Regions from separate parts of the Alteromonas sp. DYW1 genome, predicted to be linked through region 1. Evidence: predicted binding sites of a transcription regulator. Region 1 holds the regulator's gene; the other holds the start of a gene.
What was found. The regulator FliA, encoded in region 1, starts transcription of late flagellar genes. The targets are predictions, from matches to a motif close to CTAAAGNTNNNNNNNNNNNNGCCGATA.
Positions count from the first base shown of each region.

Region 2: a site for FliA is predicted at 7,080-7,106, ahead of AC121Z_RS03045 (DUF5610 domain-containing protein). Genes of this name have one in related genera too.

Region 1 covers NZ_CM186038.1:2,628,614-2,638,960, forward strand. The annotation lists gene AC121Z_RS11785 (protein-glutamate methylesterase/protein-glutamine glutaminase) at 1-51, opposite strand, end outside; gene AC121Z_RS11790 (chemotaxis protein CheA) at 112-2,382, opposite strand; gene AC121Z_RS11795 (protein phosphatase CheZ) at 2,395-3,141, opposite strand; gene cheY (chemotaxis response regulator CheY) at 3,175-3,558, opposite strand; gene AC121Z_RS11805 (RNA polymerase sigma factor FliA) at 3,595-4,326, opposite strand; gene AC121Z_RS11810 (MinD/ParA family protein) at 4,323-5,189, opposite strand; gene flhF (flagellar biosynthesis GTPase FlhF) at 5,186-6,571, opposite strand; gene flhA (flagellar biosynthesis protein FlhA) at 6,599-8,698, opposite strand; gene flhB (flagellar biosynthesis protein FlhB) at 8,980-10,104, opposite strand; gene fliR (flagellar biosynthetic protein FliR) at 10,111-10,347, opposite strand, start outside.
Region 2 covers NZ_CM186038.1:666,009-676,355, reverse strand. The annotation lists rRNA gene AC121Z_RS03070 (23S ribosomal RNA) at 1-2,636, opposite strand, end outside; tRNA gene AC121Z_RS03065 (tRNA-Ile) at 2,947-3,023, opposite strand; tRNA gene AC121Z_RS03060 (tRNA-Ala) at 3,025-3,100, opposite strand; rRNA gene AC121Z_RS03055 (16S ribosomal RNA) at 3,176-4,708, opposite strand; gene AC121Z_RS03050 (RNA recognition motif domain-containing protein) at 5,192-5,656, shown strand; gene AC121Z_RS03045 (DUF5610 domain-containing protein) at 5,711-7,051, opposite strand; gene trmA (tRNA (uridine(54)-C5)-methyltransferase TrmA) at 7,180-8,268, shown strand; gene fabR (HTH-type transcriptional repressor FabR) at 8,274-8,870, opposite strand; gene AC121Z_RS03030 (acyl-CoA desaturase) at 9,015-10,145, shown strand; gene sthA (Si-specific NAD(P)(+) transhydrogenase) at 10,263-10,347, shown strand, end outside.

The sequences.
Region 1 (10,347 bases):
CCGGCGTCGATAAAACGACGAATCATCGACCACCAACACCTTGAGTGTCATTACTATTTAGTTTCCTGTCATTCATTGCTTGGCCAGTAAGCCAAACAGCGATTTCACCGTCTATTTATTCAAAGCCTTGCGCGCATACCGCTTAAGCAGCCCAGGAATATCAAGGATCAATGCGATACCACCATCTGAGGTTATGGTAGCGCCAGCCATTCCAGGTGTGCCCTGTAATAGCGCATCAAGCGGTTTTATGACGACTTCTTCTTGACCAATCAAAGCATCAACCACAAAGCCCATTTGCTGTGTACCGATTTGGACAACGACCACATGGCCTTTATCCTTTTCTACTTGTCGATTACCACGACGTAACCATTCACCGAGATAGAACAAGGGTATCGCTTTGGAACGCACGATCATGGTTAGCTGACCATCAACGGTATTCGTCTTAGAGATATCCATATTGATGATCTCGTTAACCGCACCAAGTGGTAACGCAAAAGTTTGCTCGCCAACAATAATCATCAATGTTGGCAATATCGCGAGAGTTAACGGTACCTTAATTTCTAAGCGTGTGCCGCGACCAAGCTGAGAATCAATATTTACACTACCATTGAGTTGGTTGATCTTGGTTTTAACCACATCCATACCAACACCACGGCCTGAAATGTCACTGATTTCAGTTTTGGTCGAGAACCCTGGCGCAAAAATCAGATTAAAAGCTTCGACATCAGACATTCGAGCGGCAGCATCTGCATCGAGCACGCCACGATTAATCGCAATCTCTTTCAATTTATCGGGATCCATTCCCTTACCATCGTCATCAATGGTCAGCAAAATATGATCGCCCTCTTGGGATGCAGAGAGTTTAACTGTACCCATACGAGGCTTACCGGCGGCTTGGCGGTCATCCGGCATTTCGATACCGTGGTCAACCGAGTTACGCACCAAATGCACTAACGGATCGGCCAACGCTTCAACCAGATTTTTGTCTAAATCCGTTTCTTCACCTTCCAGCTCGAGGGTAATTTCTTTTTTCAGACTCCGTGCTAAGTCCCTGACAACGCGAGGGAAGCGACCAAAGACCTTTTTGATTGGCTGCATGCGGGTTTTCATTACCGCACCTTGCAAATCCCCGGTTACCACGTCGAGGTTAGCAATCGCTTTGCTCATGCTCTCGTCGTTAACGTTAATCCCCAAGCTTAACAGGCGGTTACGCACAAGTACTAACTCTCCAACCATATTCATGATTTGGTCGAGTCTCTTGGTATCAACACGTACAGTGGTCTCAGCAGGTGGCGCCGCTGCGGCCGCTTTTTTATCATCTTTCTTCGCAGCCGGTTTTGCCGGAGCCTTCGCTGCCGGCGCTTCTTTAGCTGCGGCAGCAGGCTTAGCCGCTGGTGCAGCTTTTTTGGCTTCGTCGCCAGCAGAGGATGACTTCGCTGGCGGTGCCTGAGTCGCTGCTGTAGGTTTATCTTCTTTTACTGGTTCTTGCGGCTTAGCTGGCTCTGCCTTCGCTCCCGGACCTTGGCCTTGTCCATGCAGCTGATCCAACAAAGATTCAAACTCATCATCAGTGATTTCATCACTACTAGCGTCTGCTGTTGGACTTGTATTGGCTTTCTCTGCAGGTGCCTCAGCTGTTTTGCTACCCGCTTCAAACTTACCTTTACCATGCAACTGGTCGAGTAACGCTTCAAACTCGTCATCACTGATATCATCATCACCAGAAGTACTCGATGACGATTCTGCCGCAGGTGTTGCTTCTGCTTTGGGTTTTGGCGCACTAGGTGCTCCACCACCATGCAGTTCATCTAACAGCGCTTCAAATTCATCCTCAGTGATTTCGTCGATGCTACCGCCTTCATCTGCACTGGACGCAACCGGCTCATTGCTTTCCGCTGGCGAATCTTCCACAGCGAACTCTATTTCCTCAGCACTATCGGATGCTGGTTCTGCTGCGCTGGCATCGCCATCGAAAATGTTTTCATCAGGAGATTCAGGATGGCTGAGTTTATGTAATAGATCGATAAGTTCGGGTTCTGCTGGCTCAAGTGGTTCACGCGCTTTAACCTTGTCAAACATTTCCACAACCACATCTGTGGCGCGCAAAATGACATCCATTAAATCAGGCGTTAGCGTACGCTGCCCGTTACGCATTACGTCAAAAACGTTTTCCGCGCCGTGACAAATATCAACGAGTTCAGTGAGTGATAAGAACCCGGCACCACCTTTGACCGTATGATAACCGCGAAAAATCGCGTTCAGTAGATCTTTATCTTCAGGATTATTCTCTAAATCAACGAGCTGCTCCTGTAATTGTTCAAGTATCTCTCCAGCTTCCACTAGAAAGTCTTGCAATATTTCCTCGTCTACATCAAACGCCATTAATACGCTCTCCTAAAATCCCAAGCTCGATAACAGGTCATCGACATCATCTTGGCCACTTACCACGTCATCACGTTGGTCAGCATCGATAATTGGACCTTCCGCTTCCACGTTATCGGTCTTTTTCTCAGATTTTTGAGGACTTTGCTTCATTTCCGGGTCACCAAACATGGTTAACATGTTAACCAAACTGTCCTCGACCTCTTTTACCAACTCGATTACTCGCCGAATCACTTGCCCAGTTAAGTCTTGATAACCTTGAGCCATAAGCACTTCAGTCATCAGTGAAGTCAGCTTTGCTGAATCTGTTGAAGCATCTTCCAACAACTTGTCCAAGTCCGCACACAAAGTCTTAAACTCACCCAACTCAATTTGACGTGTCATGAGCTTTTTCCACTCTGGCAACACCGCGCTGATCCGCTCATTGAGTTTTTCTGCTAATGGCATGCTCGTTTCAACCGCATCCATTGTAGTATTAGCCGCTTTTTCGGTTTCTTCAATGACGTACAACAGACGTGACTGGGCGTCTGGGATCTCCTCGCTCGCTAAGCCTTTGATACGATCATCAATTTGGAAGCTATTGAGGGAGTCATGGAGTTGACGTGTTAATTTACCGACTTCAGCAAACAACTCGATAGACTCTTTCATAGAAGCAACTTCAAGAATCGCATTAGCCGACTCGTGATCGCCCTCCTCAAGATAGGTGACGAGCTGTTTCGCTTCTTCTAAAGAAATTGGAACTGTGGATTTATCAGGCATCCAGTGTCTCCTTTTGTTGAAAGACCGTCTGGATTAACCTAAGCGTTCGAAAATCTTTTCGAGCTTTTCTTTTAAGGTAGCAGCGGTAAATGGCTTAACCACATAGCCATTTACTCCGGCTTGTGCCGCAGCTACGATTTGTTCCTTTTTGGCTTCAGCAGTTACCATCAACACCGGCAAGTGCTTAAGACCATCATCTGAACGGATAGCGCGCAACAAATCAATACCCTGCATACCCGGCATATTCCAATCGGTAACAACAAAATCAAAGTCACCTTGTTGTAACATGGGTAACGCCGTGCTTCCATCGTCTGCTTCTTGAATATTCGTAAAGCCGAGATCTTTAAGCAGGTTCTTTATGATGCGTCTCATTGTTGAAAAATCATCAACAACAAGAATTTTCATATTTTTATCCAAAACAGCCTCCACTGAGGAACATTATCATTGTTATTGTTAAGCTTCAGTCATTCGCCAAGCTTGCATCCGCGCTTTCAGCTTTAGCATTGCTTGACTATGTATTTGACTCACTCGCGATTCACTGACTTCTAAAACCTCGCCAATTTCGCGTAAATTCAATTCTTCATCATAGTATAGCGAAAGGACAATTGCCTCTCGCTCTGGCAGTGTCGTAATTGCATGCGCCAAGGCTTTTTGAAATGCCCCTTGCATCAAATCTTCAAAGGGGGCGTCGGAGCCTTTGCTCTGTTCATCGCCGATGACATCTTCAGACACGCCTAAATCTTCGATTGCGACTAGCTTACCTGCGTTCACTTCATTTAGCATCTGGTGATACTGCGCCAGAGATACATTCAGTTTAGCGGCAATATCCACATCACGCGCGTCGCCACCAGTTTCTCTTTCGACTTGCGCTATCGCTTCCATAATAGTGCGACTGTTTTTATGCACTGAGCGCGGTGTCCAGTCGCCCTTGCGAATTTCGTCTAACATCGCACCACGAATTCGGATCCCTGCAAAAGTTTCAAAACTAGCGCCTTTGGATCCATCGAAATTTTTCGCAGCTTCCAACAAGCCAATCATGCCTGACTGGATCAAATCATCGACAATCACACTGGCTGGCAAGCGCGCCATGAGGTGGTGAGCAATACGCTTAACTAGCGGCGCGTGGCGCTCCACAATAGCGTTTAAATCGACACTCTGTTGATATGCTGCCACCTTACTACTCACCCGTTATCACCTACCGCCTTGCGAGTTAACAACTGCTCTAGGAAAAACTCCAAATGCCCGCCCGGTTGTTCGGGAATAGGCCAATGGCTTGCGGAACGCGCCAAATCACTGATTGCAAGGGCTGCTGGAGAAGCAGGAAACGCATCAACAATCGGTGTTTGTTTACGCACCGCTTTACGAATATTTTCATCAAACGGAACCGTTGCCACTAACTCTAGTGCAACATCCAGGAATCGCCCAGTGACTTTCGAAAGTTTATTAAATAATTCGCGCCCTTCACGATCACTACGAACCATATTGGCTACGACTTTAAACTTGAACACGCCGTGTTCACGGTTGAGGATTTTTATTAGTGCGTAGGCATCGGTGAGTGAGGTTGGTTCATCACATACCACGACTAGAATATCTTGTGCCGCGCGACTAAAACTCAGAACCATATCTGAAATGCCTGCAGCAGTATCGACAATTAAGACATCGATAGGGGTTTTCAATTCACTAAAGGCTCGGATCAGACCAGCATGTTGGGTCGGTGTTAATTCCGTCATGCTTTGTGAGCCGGATGTGGCTGGTGCAATTTTAATTCCGTGAGGTCCAGTCACAAGCACCTCGTCGAGCGTACATTCGCCAGATAAAACGTGCGACAAATTTTTGTCGACCCGCAAGCCTAACATCACGTCAACGTTAGCCAGCCCCAAGTCAGCATCCAAGACCAGCACCCGCTGCCCTTGCTTCGCCATTGCCACAGCAGTATTCAGTGTAATGTTAGTTTTACCAACACCCCCTTTCCCACCGGTGACCGCAATAACCTTAATTAAACGTGATTGTTTCATTCTTCTTAAGCCGCTAGCCTGATCTTCAATCATACTGCTTTTGCTGTATTTGCCGCTATATGGTTGCTAGTATGGTGCAACTTGTACTTTTTATAAAGCCTTGCTGCAAGAGAAATCAGATTTTTTCCACTTGCAGACGCAATATCTTCCGGTACTTTCTGACCATCCGTAACAAAGCTTAGCGGTAAGTTATAGTTTATAGCAACACTTAGCATTTCACCCAATGAATAGCATTCATCTAACTTTGTGAATATGCACCCTTGCAGTGGTACGTTTTTATACGCATTCACAACGCCTTGCAGGCTGGCATATTGGGCATTTGCTTGCGCAACCAAATAATAGTTAATTGGCATGTTAATCCCACGCGATAACTCTTGCAACTGACCAATTAAGCGCGCGTCTCGTTGCGAGAAGCCTGCAGTGTCGATTAGTACCATTCGCTTATTTCGTAGTTGATGAATAACATTTGCCAATTCTTCACCGTTGTGGGCTTTCTTAACAGTACAACCAATGATCTTACCGTAGGTTGATAATTGCTCGAACGCACCAATACGATAGCTGTCAATAGTCACTAAAGCGACCTGTTCGGCGCCATGTTTTTGAGCATAGCGCGCGGCCAGTTTTGCGATTGTTGTCGTTTTCCCCACACCAGTAGGCCCAACCATTGCGACAACACCAGACTGCGTAAGTAAATGCTGGCCGCCTACGTGTACTCGATTAGCTAATAATTTGAGTAGCATTAACCAAGCATCACGCTCATTGGCTTCTGCTGGCAAATAATTGATTAATTGATCACTGAGTGATTCTTCAATTCCCATTAATTGAAGTTGTTCATATAAATAACCATGCAATGGGTTTTTCAACTGTTTGCGTTGCTCTGTCAATGCCGCGACTTGAAATGAAAGAATGTTACGCAGCGACGCCAATTCTTGATGCATATCCGCCAGTTGCTGCGGTACGTCTGCATGATGCTGAGCGGTTGCGTTCGCGGCACCGGATTGATTGCTCTCTACCGACGGTGTCGCCTGCACATTGGGCGCTTTTTCAGCATAAGTCTGCGCATAAGGCTCAGCTTTCGCAGACACTCGATTAGGTTTGGTAGTTTCTCGCTCGGTACTCGCCGTTGCTGACTGCTTCGCATTTGCCGCTTGTTGCTTTTCAAGCAACTGCTTCAAACTATCCGGACCATCATCGCCAATAATTTCACTCAGAGTTGGCGTGCGTTGGCGAGGTTCCGCTTTAATCGTTTTGGCTGACGTTGGCGGTGTTTGTGTATGTGGGTCGTAAGCGGCAACGAGTTCAATGCCTGAGCCGGTTTTGCGGGTCGACATGATTACGGCATCAGCACCAAGCTCTTCTTTCACTTGACGCAATGCCTCGCGCATATCCTTACCGACAAATCGTCTAATTTTCATCGCTTATGCTCCACTTCACTTATCTGCTTATTGCCCAACGGCACTTACAATTCGAATTTGCTTATCATCAGGAATTTCCTGATAGGACAGGACATGCAAACCCGTCACCGCATGTTTTAAGAAACGCGATAATACCGGTCTTAACATGCCTGACGTCAGCAATACTGATGGTTCTCCTGCCAGCTCCTGCTGCTGAGTCGCCTCGCTGAGCGATTGCTGGATCCGGTCAGCTAGTCCAGGCTCAATACCAGCGCCATCCTCGCCACCTGCCTGTAATGACTTGTGCAGTATTTGTTCCAACTCTGGCGCCAAAGTAATGACGGGCAGCTCGGCCCCGCCGTGATTGATTTCTTGGATAATTAAACGCTTCAAAGCGATCCGCACGGCTGAGACTAATACGTCAGGATCTTGACTTTTCGGACCATATTCACACAACGTTTGTACAATCGTGCGCATATCACGAATAGGTACACCTTCGTACAGCAACGTGCGCAAGACTTTAACCACCGTGCTGAGCGATAAAATATCAGGGATCAGCCCTTCTACCAGTTTTGGATTACTCTTGGCTAACATGTCCAAGAGTTGTTGAGCTTCCTCGTGCCCGAGTAGTTGATAGGCATTAGTTGTCAACAATTGACTCAAGTGGGTTGCCACAACTGTGGCGGTATCAACCACGGTATAGCCTAATGTTTGGGCATGTTCACGCTGGGCTGGTTTGATCCAAACAGCATCTAAACCAAAGGCAGGATCTTTCGTCGGTTTACCATCAAGCTTACCAAAGACCTGACCTGGATTAATCGCTAGCTCGCTGTCATGATTAATATCTGCTTCCCCGACGTTTACGCCTAACATGGCAATTGTGTAAGTTGTCGGGTTGAGATCAAGATTGTCTCGAATGTGCACTGGCGGGATCAGGAAGCCAAGTTCTTGCGAAAGCTTTTTCCTAACTCCCTTAATGCGCGTCAACAGCTCGCCACCTTGCGCTTTATCCACCAAGGGGATCAAACGATAACCCACTTCTAGTCCGATGGTATCGACCTGCTGTACGTCATCCCAACCGAGTTCTTTAATTTCTGCCGGGGTTTGACTGTCAGCCGGTAACACTTCGCCGGTTTTTTCAACTTTCTCGGGTTGTTGGGCTTGGCGTGTTTTGAGGTAGGCCAATCCCCCTGCAAGCGCACTAAAACTTAAGAATGCGAGGTGTGGCATACCAGGGACAATACCCATAACGAATAGAATACCCGACGCAATAGACAAAGCTCGAGGGTTGGTGAGCTGTTTATCCAGCTCCTGACCCATTTCCTGGGTTTCATTCTCACGCGTAACGATTATCGCAGTTGCCACTGACAACAATAACGATGGGATCTGAGCGACCAAACCATCACCAATGGTCAGAATGGTATATACCTCAAGTGCTCGACTGAACGGCAGGTCATACTGCACTAAGCCGATAAACAAGCCGCCTACGATATTGATAAGCATGATAAATAGGCCTGCAATAGCATCACCTTTAACGAACTTTGAAGCACCATCCATTGAACCGTAAAAATCAGCTTCTTGAGTGATCTCTTCACGTCGTTTACGGGCTTCATCTTGATCGATGTAGCCCGCATTCAAATCAGCGTCGATAGCCATTTGCTTGCCTGGCATCGCATCCAAGGTAAAACGAGCACTTACCTCAGAGATACGTCCGGCCCCCGCGGTCACAACTTTAAAGTTTATAATCAATAAGATCGCGAATACGACCACACCCACGGCAAAGTTACCGCCGATAACGACTTCACCAAAGGCTTGGATCACTTTACCTGCAGCATCGCCACCTTCATGCCCGTACAGCAAAACAACCCGTGTTGAAGCAACATTAAGTGCCAATCGTAAGACTGTTGCGATAAGCAAAACTAAGGGGAAAATACCGAAATCAACCGGCTTTTGCGTGAATACGGCAACCAGAATGATCACCAACGATAGCGCTATGTTGAAGCTGAACAGCACGTCAAGCAAGAAGGGTGGCATGGGCAAGATAACCATGCCCATAATGGCCAATAAAACCATGGGCGCGCCAAGCCCTGACGTAAAGCGCTTGAGTTGGTTCTTATCGAAATTTCGCCATTTAGCGGTTAATTCCATCCTGACAGCCACTCCCCTATAACGGAATTTTGACGCAAAAATTACGGTTTCAAGATGTATTTCAACAACTGTGCCAGTCTCTGCTTTATGGCGTAATTTTTTATTTTAGTGACTAATTTTTGCAAAATTGTCCGCCAGCAATTGTCCCGAACAAGAGCAAACAGGTAGGGTTTACGCAGCAAGCAATGACCACAATCGCCAACTGACGACAATCACCATCAACGGGCTTTTAGCGTTTTTTTCATTAAACCAACTACACAATTAGATTAAGTGAAGATTAACTAGCGACGATATTCCGGCGGAATAGGTAGGTCACGTTTTAATGGTTTTGGTCGCGCGCCCTTACCGGCTTTAAAGGCTTTGAGTTGATAAACATAAGCCAACACCTGGGCTACCGCCATAAACAGCTTGTTAGGGATCTCGTGATCTGTTTCGGTACTGTAATAAATAGCCCGCGCTAACATCGGCGATGGAATTAATGGTACGTCACTGGCGGTGGCGATTTTCCGAATATGCATCGCTAGTTCATCAACCCCTTTAGCCACCACGACTGGCGCTCGATTACCATCTTCATCGTACTTTAAAGCAACCGAATAGTGAGTTGGGTTAGTAACCACAACATCGGCTTTCGGTACTTCTTGCATCATGCGCCTTGCTGCAGCTTGAAATTGTAGTTTACGAATACGCCCTTTAACTTGTGGATCACCCTCGGCATTTTTACGTTCATCTTTGACTTCTTGCTTCGTCATTTTCATTTGTTCATGATGCTTATGGCTTTGATAGGGCACATCAATCGCCACGATTGGGATCAACGCGCAGCACATGATCAAGAACGCCCACTCGATCATATCTAAAGCATGAAAAATACTCAGGGGATAGAGCTCCTGATCCAAGTGCAGCGCTTCATCACGAAACAAGAGCAAGGATAAATACGCTGCGCCCGCAACTACGATAAACTTGCCCAAAGCCTTTAATAGCTCGACCAAACCCTCCACACCAAACATGCGTTTAAAACCATTAATGGGATTAATTTTCTCAGCTTTTGGTGTCGCAGATTCCCAGGTGAAATTGTAGCCCCCTAAGGCTATTGACCCATAGATGCCGGCCACCATTGCAATGATCATGTAAAACAAAACCGGCGTACTCACCTCTGAGAATGCTTGCCCCCAGATTTGAAACATATGATTCAAATCATAGGTTTCATCCCGCGATAAAGTAAACGAGCGTTGCATGATCTGAAACAACGCGCTGGCTATATATGACCCCATCAGCATAAATGCTACTGCACTGGCGATTAAAACCAACGCCGTCGACAGCTCGCGCGACCGAGCGATCTGCCCCTTCTTGCGCGCATCTTGGATCTTTTTCTGTGTGGGTTCCTCGGTTTTTTCGTATGAATCAGCCATGCCAGCCTACACTCCGCAGATCCGCACTAACTGACACATCATCAGCTGAGCGCGTTCCCACTGCTGTTCAAAGTGATTGGTAAAGTTAGCCATGGTGATCCAGATGATCACAAGGCCCATGATCTGGGCAATCGAAAAGCCTATGCTGAATATATTCAGTTGCGGTGCAGCTTTGGTCATTACACCAAAGGCGAGATTAACTATTAACAAAGAAACAATCGGTGCCAGTGTCATGATCACTGC
Region 2 (10,347 bases), 1.9 Mb from region 1:
CCGGTCCTCTCGTACTAGGAGCAGCTCCCCTCAATCATCCAACGCCCACACCAGATAGGGACCGAACTGTCTCACGACGTTCTAAACCCAGCTCGCGTACCACTTTAAATGGCGAACAGCCATACCCTTGGGACCGACTTCAGCCCCAGGATGTGATGAGCCGACATCGAGGTGCCAAACACCGCCGTCGATATGAACTCTTGGGCGGTATCAGCCTGTTATCCCCGGAGTACCTTTTATCCGTTGAGCGATGGCCCTTCCATTCAGAACCACCGGATCACTATGACCTACTTTCGTACCTGCTCGACGTGTCTGTCTCGCAGTTAAGCTAGCTTATGCCATTGCACTAACCTCACGATGTCCGACCGTGATTAGCTAACCTTCGTGCTCCTCCGTTACTATTTGGGAGGAGACCGCCCCAGTCAAACTACCCACCAGACACTGTCCACACTCCGGATAACGGAGCAATGTTAGAACATCAAACATACAAGGGTGGTATTTCAAGGACGGCTCCACGTCATCTGGCGACAACGCTTCAAAGCCTCCCACCTATCCTACACATGTAGGGTCAATGTTCAGTGCCAAGCTGTAGTAAAGGTTCACGGGGTCTTTCCGTCTAGGTGCGGGTACACTGCATCTTCACAGCAATTTCAATTTCACTGAGTCTCGGGTGGAGACAGCGTGGCCATGGTTACACCATTCGTGCAGGTCGGAACTTACCCGACAAGGAATTTCGCTACCTTAGGACCGTTATAGTTACGGCCGCCGTTTACCGGGGCTTCGATCAAGAGCTTCGCTTACGCTAACCCCATCAATTAACCTTCCGGCACCGGGCAGGTGTCACACCGTATACGTCATCTTTCGATTTAGCACAGTGCTGTGTTTTTAATAAACAGTCCCAGCCACCTGGTCACTGCGACCCCCATCAGCTTACGGAGCAAGTCCTTCACTAACAGGGGCGTACCTTCTCCCGAAGTTACGGTACTATTTTGCCGAGTTCCTTCACCCGAGTTCTCTCAAGCGCCTTAGTATTCTCTACCTGACCACCTGTGTCGGTTTGGGGTACGGTTCATATAATCATAAGCTTAGAGGCTTTTCCTGGAAGCAGGGCATCAACCACTTCGTCACCGTAGTGACTCGTCTCGTGTCTCGGCCTTAGAAACCCGGATTTACCTAAGTTTCCAGCCTACTCACTTTCACGTGGACAACCAACGCCACGATGGCCTAGCCTTCTCCGTCCCCCCATCACTGATTATATAAGTACGGGAATATTAACCCGTTTCCCATCGACTACGCATTTCTGCCTCGCCTTAGGGGCCGACTTACCCTGCCCTGATTAGCATGGGACAGGAAACCTTGGTCTTCCGGCGTGGGGGTTTTTCACCCCCATTATCGTTACTCATGTCAGCATTCGCACTTGTGATATGTCCAGCATGCTTCTCAACACACCTTCATCCACTTACACAACGCTCCCCTACCCAGCGTACAAGTACGCTGCCGCAGCTTCGGTATATTGCTTAGCCCCGTTACATCTTCCGCGCAGGCCGACTCGACTAGTGAGCTATTACGCTTTCTTTAAAGGGTGGCTGCTTCTAAGCCAACCTCCTAGCTGTCTTAGCCTTCCCACATCGTTTCCCACTTAGCAATATTTTGGGACCTTAGCTGGCGGTCTGGGTTGTTTCCCTCTCCACGACGGACGTTAGCACCCGCCGTGTGTCTCCCGGATAGTTCTCATTGGTATTCGGAGTTTGCAAAGGGTTGGTAAGTCGGGATGACCCCCTAGCCTTAACAGTGCTCTACCCCCAATGGAATTCGTCCGAGGCTCTACCTAAATAGATTTCGGGGAGAACCAGCTATCTCCCGGTTTGATTGGCCTTTCACCCCCAGCCACAAGTCATCCCCTAACTTTTCAACGTTAGTGGGTTCGGTCCTCCAGTTGATGTTACTCAACCTTCAACCTGCCCATGGCTAGATCACCGGGTTTCGGGTCTATACCTAGCAACTAAACGCGCAGTTAACACTCGCTTTCGCTACGGCTCCCCTAGACGGTTAACCTTGCTACTAAATATAAGTCGCTGACCCATTATACAAAAGGTACGCAGTCACCCCGAAGGGCTCCCACTGCTTGTACGTATACGGTTTCAGGTTCTATTTCACTCCCCTCACAGGGGTTCTTTTCGCCTTTCCCTCACGGTACTACTTCACTATCGGTCAGTTAGGAGTATTTAGCCTTGGAGGATGGTCCCCCCATCTTCAGTCAAGATAACACGTGTCCCGACCTACTTAATATGACCCACTTGAACCTTCGCATACGGGACTATCACCCTGTATCGTTGTGCTTCCCAACACATTCTGCTAATTCAAATAGATTCGGCTGCTCCCCGTTCGCTCGCCGCTACTAGGGGAATCTCAATTGATTTCTTTTCCTAAGGGTACTTAGATGTTTCAGTTCCCCTCGTTTGCCTCGTTAAGCTATGTATTCACTTAACGATACCGCCGAAGCGGTGGGTTTCCCCATTCGGACATCTGTGGCTCAAATGCGTTTTGTCAGCTCACCACAGCTTTTCGCAGACTTACACGTCCTTCATCGCCTCTAACTGCCAAGGCATCCACCGTATACGCTTAGTCACTTAACCATACAACCCTAATATGTCTGCCTTTTGACTCCAGACTATCAGTGGCTCGCGCCAGGCTGTAACGTGACAATCGCTAATCGCGTATGATTTTACTCATACCCATACAAGTTTCGCTTGAAAGAACCGTCATTTAATAAAATAACAATTCAATCAGTTACTCTTGGATTAAATTAATATCAGCTTTTCCAAATTGTTAAAGAACATATTCAAGGCTTAAAAAAACCTTAATCAATAATTCTCATCATTCATTAAGGCTCTTACCTAACAACCACCGATCACTTACCACCCGTACCAATCAAACATCAGAAAATGGTAGGCTTGGGCAGACTTGAACTGCCGACCTCACCCTTATCAGGGGTGCGCTCTAACCAGCTGAGCTACAAGCCTGTGGTGGAGCTAAGCAGGATCGAACTGCTGACCTCCTGAATGCAAATCAGGCGCTCTCCCAGCTGAGCTATAGCCCCATAAGTATGGTCGTTCTTTTCATAACAAAACAATCTGTGTGAGCACTGCATCAAGTGCGTCCATCGACTTTAAGGTAAGGAGGTGATCCAACCCCAGGTTCCCCTAGGGTTACCTTGTTACGACTTCACCCCAGTCATGAAACACAAAGTGGTAACCGTCCTCCCGAAGGTTAGACTAGCTACTTCTTTTGCATCCCACTCCCATGGTGTGACGGGCGGTGTGTACAAGGCCCGGGAACGTATTCACCGCAGTATGCTGACCTGCGATTACTAGCGATTCCGACTTCATGGAGTCGAGTTGCAGACTCCAATCCGGACTACGATATGCTTTAAGGGGTCCGCTCCACATCACTGTCTCGCTTCCCTCTGTACATACCATTGTAGCACGTGTGTAGCCCTACACGTAAGGGCCATGATGACTTGACGTCGTCCCCACCTTCCTCCGGTTTGTCACCGGCAGTCTCCTTAAAGTGCCCAACTGAATGCTGGCAACTAAGGACAAGGGTTGCGCTCGTTGCGGGACTTAACCCAACATCTCACGACACGAGCTGACGACAGCCATGCAGCACCTGTGTCAGAGTTCCCGAAGGCACCAATCCATCTCTGGAAAGTTCTCTGCATGTCAAGTGTAGGTAAGGTTCTTCGCGTTGCATCGAATTAAACCACATGCTCCACCGCTTGTGCGGGCCCCCGTCAATTCATTTGAGTTTTAACCTTGCGGCCGTACTCCCCAGGCGGTCTACTTAGCGCGTTAGCTTCGCTACGCACGTATTAAATACACACACAGCTAGTAGACAGCGTTTACGGTGTGGACTACCAGGGTATCTAATCCTGTTCGCTACCCACACTTTCGCACATGAGCGTCAGTCTTTGGCCAGAGAGTCGCCTTCGCCACTGATGTTCCTCCAGATATCTACGCATTTCACCGCTACACCTGGAATTCCACTCCCCTCTCCAAAACTCTAGTCTGCCAGTTCTAAATGACCATCCCAGGTTGAGCCCGGGGCTTTCACATCTAGCTTAACAAACCGCCTGCGTGCGCTTTACGCCCAGTAATTCCGATTAACGCTTGCACCCTCCGTATTACCGCGGCTGCTGGCACGGAGTTAGCCGGTGCTTCTTCTGTTGCTAACGTCACAGCTAGCAGGTATTAACTACTAACCTTTCCTCACAACTGAAAGTGCTTTACAACCCGAAGGCCTTCTTCACACACGCGGCATGGCTGCATCAGGGTTTCCCCCATTGTGCAATATTCCCCACTGCTGCCTCCCGTAGGAGTCTGGACCGTGTCTCAGTTCCAGTGTGGCTGATCTTCCTCTCAGAACAGCTAGAGATCGTCGCCTTGGTGAGCCTTTACCTCACCAACTAGCTAATCTCACTTGGGCTTCTCTATAGGTGGGAGCCGAAGCCCCCTTTGGTCCGTAGACATTATGCGGTATTAGCCACCGTTTCCAGTGGTTATCCCCCTCCTAAAGGCAAATTCCCAAGCATTACTCACCCGTCCGCCACTCGTCAGCAACTAGCAAGCTAGTCCTGTTACCGTTCGACTTGCATGTGTTAGGCCTGCCGCCAGCGTTCAATCTGAGCCATGATCAAACTCTTCAATTGAATACTTGCGTCGTTTCTACGAATAGAAACTAAAAATAAATTGTCGTTGTGACACTCTTAACGAGTGCCCACACAGATTGTCTTGTTATAAATTGTTAAAGAACAAAGCAACTTTCGTTGCAGCTTAAGGCGCCTTAGTGACTCTCCTCAAGCGGGATGCGAATAATACGCTGTTTATTCGCTGTGTCAAGCATCTTTTTAAAAAAGTTAGCAAAGTTTTTTGCTTGCTTGTCACGGTTCGTTTCGTTTTGCTTTATAGCCCCCCGAAGCGAGGTGCGCATTCTACGTCGAAGAATTTGAACGTCAACTGTTTTTTTGGCTTTTTTGTCGGTTAAGCAGGATTTTGCGCATTAACGCTTATTTTTTACACTTTATTCCGTTATCAGACAGCGTTAGATAGAATCTGATTTGCTTCTAAGCTGGAGTTCAGTAGACTAACTAGTGCTTTTTATCTACGTATACATAATAAAAAAAGGTAAAGCTATGAACGTTAAATTTTTTCACTGCGTGATAGTGGCAGTCGCCCTAGCAGTATTCACCTTCTTTACTGCTGATTATCTTATCACAGTTGCCTCAACTAACAGCGTATTAGCGGCCCTCGTCCTAGTCGCCGGTCTTCTCACTCCTTCCATCGCCCAACTCTTTAGTAGAAAAGCGACATCTTTCACAGCGGATTCTGCAGAAACTACTGCCGATGTTACTACATTATATGTAGGCAACCTGCCGTACCGCGCTAATGAAGATGCTGTCAAAGAGTATTTTCAAGCTCATGCAACTGTACAATCTGTTCGGTTAATGAAAGATAAGCGCACTGGAAAGCGCAAAGGGTACGGTTTTGTTGAAGTGATTTCTAATGATGTAAGCAAAGCCATCAATAAGTTAAATGATTCGGTATTCCAAGACCGAACACTGAAAGTCCGTTATGCCAAAGATAAAGTAGCCCATTAAGGCCACTGCTAAATGATGTGCACGAAAAAGGCTGGTCATAACCAGCCTTTTCTTTTATTGATTACTCACTGCAGCTGAGTCCGACTTTGGTAAGGCCTCAAGTAATTGTTGATTGAAGGTGTGAAAGCGGTTTATCGCCTGCACCAAATCAGGTACTTGGACATCTTTCATTTCATTAATGATGCCATTGATCATCGTGTTGTAGTCTTCAGGGCCCTGCAGCTTTTGCTGCGCCTTATCTAACACGTTTAGCATTTTATCAATATATTGCGCCACAGGCTTAGTGGATTTTTCTTTCTCAGAATCTACCCCACTATTGTCCTTATAATGCTGTACATAGTCATAAGCTTGCACCACTTGCGTCTGTTCAATCCGATTTAGCTGCAGTGCGAAACCAACCAACTCCTGCTTATCATAGCCTAATTCAAGCGCCTGATTAAAAGCGGTTTCAATATCTCCGCGATAAAATGTATCGGCTAAGTCATTGGCATTGGTAACGAGATCAGCAATAGAGGCAAGCTCATTTTCATTTAGCTCCCCTTTGATTTGAATACTGTAACCAGAAAACTCTAGGGTTTTCGCTTGCAAGGATTCGCTAAAAGATTGAACGCTGCCAGAAGATTGTTGCTCAGACGCCTGCTGTTCTGCTGCATTTGTTTGACTGGCGGCCTCTGTTTGCGCATCGTTCACCGAACGTGTAAATGACGTTTCATTTAGATAGGCTACACTTTGCAAATCGCGGAACGTCAAGGTGACTTCATCACCTTCTTTGGTGCGGATCACAAGACTACCATTGTTTTCCTGGCTTGCAGTTAACTGAGTTAAAGAGGATACAGTTTCAGCTGACGCATCATCAGGTCGCATCAATTGTTGTTCAAGTTCAGCAATACGTTGGGCAATCAGTTGACGGCTACTATTGATGCCTTGATCAATTTCATCGTTCATTAATCCACCGATATCCTGCTCAGCCATCTTAATGCCTTTGGCTACACCCGAGCGTGCTTGTTCGAACAAACTGGCTAACTTGGCTTCATCAGCACCACTGCGTGCCGCGCCTTTGATAACACCTCCAACAAAGCGCATCACATTCTCAGCGACTTTCTCAAAGTCGAACATCGAAGCCGGTTTATCTTTATCAAAGGTTGTTGCTTGCGCCGCCTTTTCGTCGTTAACCACAACATTTTGCTGCATTGACCCGCTGTATATCTTCAAACCAACGGTCGTTTGTGAGCTCAATACACTGATTGACACGCCGGTGCTATTTGCTACCTGCGCGGCTTGAAAATTTGCCGCCTGCTTTAAACCCTCGGCCTGAAGCTGCTTATTCAGTGCGTCACGTGGTTTTGCCGATTGCGGCTGTTCGCTATGAAAAGCCTTTATTTCGCCAAAGTTCATTTTCGATACCTCTCTATCCTCGACTTCTTATCGGCGGGTCTAAAATATAGTTTAGTGTTTTTTTAAACTACTGCGCACTACCACGTAAAACGTTACAATATGGCTTTTGAATAATCAGTTATATTGTAATGCACATTGACCCAAGCACCTATGAACAACAACTTGCAGATAAAATTGCAGATTTACGCGGTGCCTTCGCCGAGTTTGCATTGCCAGAGCTAGAGATTTTTCGCTCTCCTCCCCAGCACTATCGAATGCGGGCTGAATTTCGTGTTTGGCATGATGGCGACGACCTATACCACATCATGTTTGATCAGCAGAGCAAGCAAAAATACCGCGTCGATAGTTTTCTTCCCGCATGTGAATTGATTAATCACGCGATGGAACTGCTGATCAACTATCTCAAGCCTGTCGATAGTTTACGCAGAAAGCTGTTTCAAATTGACTATCTCTCATCCCTGTCTGGTGAACTGGTGATTAGTTTGCTTTATCACAAACCACTAGATGATGAATGGCATGCAGCAGCGACTCAACTGCGCGAAGCGCTTGGTGAGTTAGGTAAAGTTAGCATCATTGGCCGGGCGCGTAAGCAAAAGGAGATTATCGGTGATGACTTTGTTATTGAAAAGCTTACCATTAATAATCAGTCGTATACCTTCAAACACATAGAGAATAGCTTTACGCAACCTAATGCTGAAGTCAATTGCCATATGATTGAGTGGGCAAAAAAACATTGTGCTGACGTCGAAGGTGATTTGGTTGAATTTTATTGCGGCGCGGGTAATTTCAGCCTGCCCTTGGCCGAACATTTTAACCACGTAGTTGGTACCGAAATAGCTAAACCGTCGGTTGAGGCTGCGCAATTTAATATCCAAAAAAATGCACTTAACAACGTTCAGATTGTACGTTTATCAGCTGAGGAGTTTACTCAGGCTATGCGCGGTGAGCAACAGTTCAAGCGCTTAGGCGATATCGATCTCAGCGTCTTCACTTTTAATACTGTACTGGTTGATCCGCCACGCAGTGGGCTAGATAATGAGACGTTGGCGCTGGTACAAGGGTTTGATCGTGTGATTTATATTTCCTGTAACCCAATGACACTTAAAGCCAATTTGCAGGAACTTCGCAAATCCCACGAAGTAGAGGCTTTTGCTGTTTTTGACCAGTTCCCTTACACCCCCCACCTAGAATGTGGCATGGTTCTTCGAAAACGCTAAACAGCCTAGCTGGTTTTAGCTCTCGCGCCATTCTGGATAAAGCGCAATTGTTGTTTGACCCTTTCGCCGATTGCAACTCGCAACGTAGGGTCAGACTCTAACGCTTCTGCGCCGGCACTAAAGACTAGCTTCACCATAGCTTCAGCTTGCAGATATGCCAACGAATGCTCTATGTTCTGAACCTCAATTATATAGTCGGTTAATTCTTCAATAAAATGCTGGATCTCGCGCTGCACCGCGGTCCGGTATGCTGCTGACGTCCCTGTATGTTCGCGCAACAATAGTCGAAATACATTGGTATTGGCGCTAATAAACTCTAGAAATGTATTCACCGACGTATCAATAACGCCACCACCTGACTCGATCCGGCGCCGTGCTTGACGCATTAATTGACGTAATGCCAGACCCGCTTCATCAACCAGTGTCAGACCTAAATCATCAATATCCTTAAAATGGCGGTAAAAGCTCGTCGGCGCGATACCTGCCGCGCGCGCCACTTCGCGCAAACTGATCGCAGACAGGCTCCTATTTTCATCTAACAGACTAAACGCAGCATTCACAATATTTTGGCGAGTCTTTAATTTTTGTTCTTGTCTGCTCAAGGCTTTCTTCGCGATTTTTGGTGTTAATAATCGATTATTGTTACCTATATTGAGCAATGTTCCAAGCGAGCATTATTTGAATCGGTTGCACAATTCTAAAATTGACGTAAAATCAGCGAACAGTTGTACGCCGAAAATTTTATCATGAAAAAACCACCTCTTATCCCGTTAAACATTGCTGTATTTATCATCACTGGAGCTATCGCCTTTCTTGTCGCGCCACTCTGGGCTTACTTTGTTGGCTTCAATGCCGCAGAAATCGTCACCACTGTCATTCTATTTTTCTTTACCGGGATTTCGATTACGGCTGGTTATCATCGCCTCTGGTCACATAAGACCTATCAAGCTCACCCTATAGTACGATGGATTCTGGCTGTTGGTGGCGCGATGGCTGTGCAAAACAGTATTTTACATTGGTCTTCAGACCATCGTGTTCATCATCGCCACGTTGATGACAACGACAAGGATCCATATTCTGCTAAACGCGGTTTCTGGTACTCACACATGGGGTGGATGTTACGCGAGTATCAAGCACATCGTTACGATAACTATGAGAATTGCCGTGATCTACAAAAAGATCCTATTGTGATGTGGCAACACAAACATTATCTGGCGATAGTGTTTGTTGCGAATTTTGGTATCACGGGATTCTTAGGTTGGTTAAATGGGTCGATTTTTGGCATGATCATTTTGGCCGGCGTGTTTAGATTGGTTGCGGTACATCACGTGACTTTTTTCATCAATTCATTAGCACACATTTGGGGTAAACAACCTTACACCGATGGGAATACTGCCCGAGACAATGGCATCGTAGCCCTATTTACCTTTGGTGAGGGTTATCATAATTATCACCACATTTTCGAGTACGATTATCGGAATGGGATCCGATGGTGGCAATACGATCCAACAAAGTGGCTCATTCGTGGGCTATCCTTCATTGGCTTAACATGGGATTTGCGCAGAACGCCAGAAGAGCGTATCGAAAAGGCAAAAGCAAAAATGCAACTACAATATGCTCAACGCAAGGTGGCACAGTTGCCAAATGCGGAAGAGATGCTGTCGCTGATCGAGCGTGAGTATAACGTGTTAATTGAAAAAATGGGTGAGTACTACGCGACTAAGAAGCGCTTAGTCGCAATTAAAAAGCGTCATTTACAACGCTCGTTAGACGGTTTAGAGCTTATGTACAAATACAAGGAACTGAAACAAACATTGGCGATCCAGAAAGAAAAATGGCTCACCATTCATCGTTTACAATATATGCAAATGGCATAACTCAACCTAGCTGGACGACTGTAGTTTATCTAAAGGCTTGCTGATTCATTACGCAAGCCTTTTTCTTATGTGCAAAGTCAACTAGACTATCTGCAAACAATTAACATGTTGATGATCATGGGAAAAAGCAAAAAAACTGAGTCTCAAACTAGTTCTTACCAATTTGATGCCGTGGTCATTGGCACTGGTCCTGGTGGTGAAG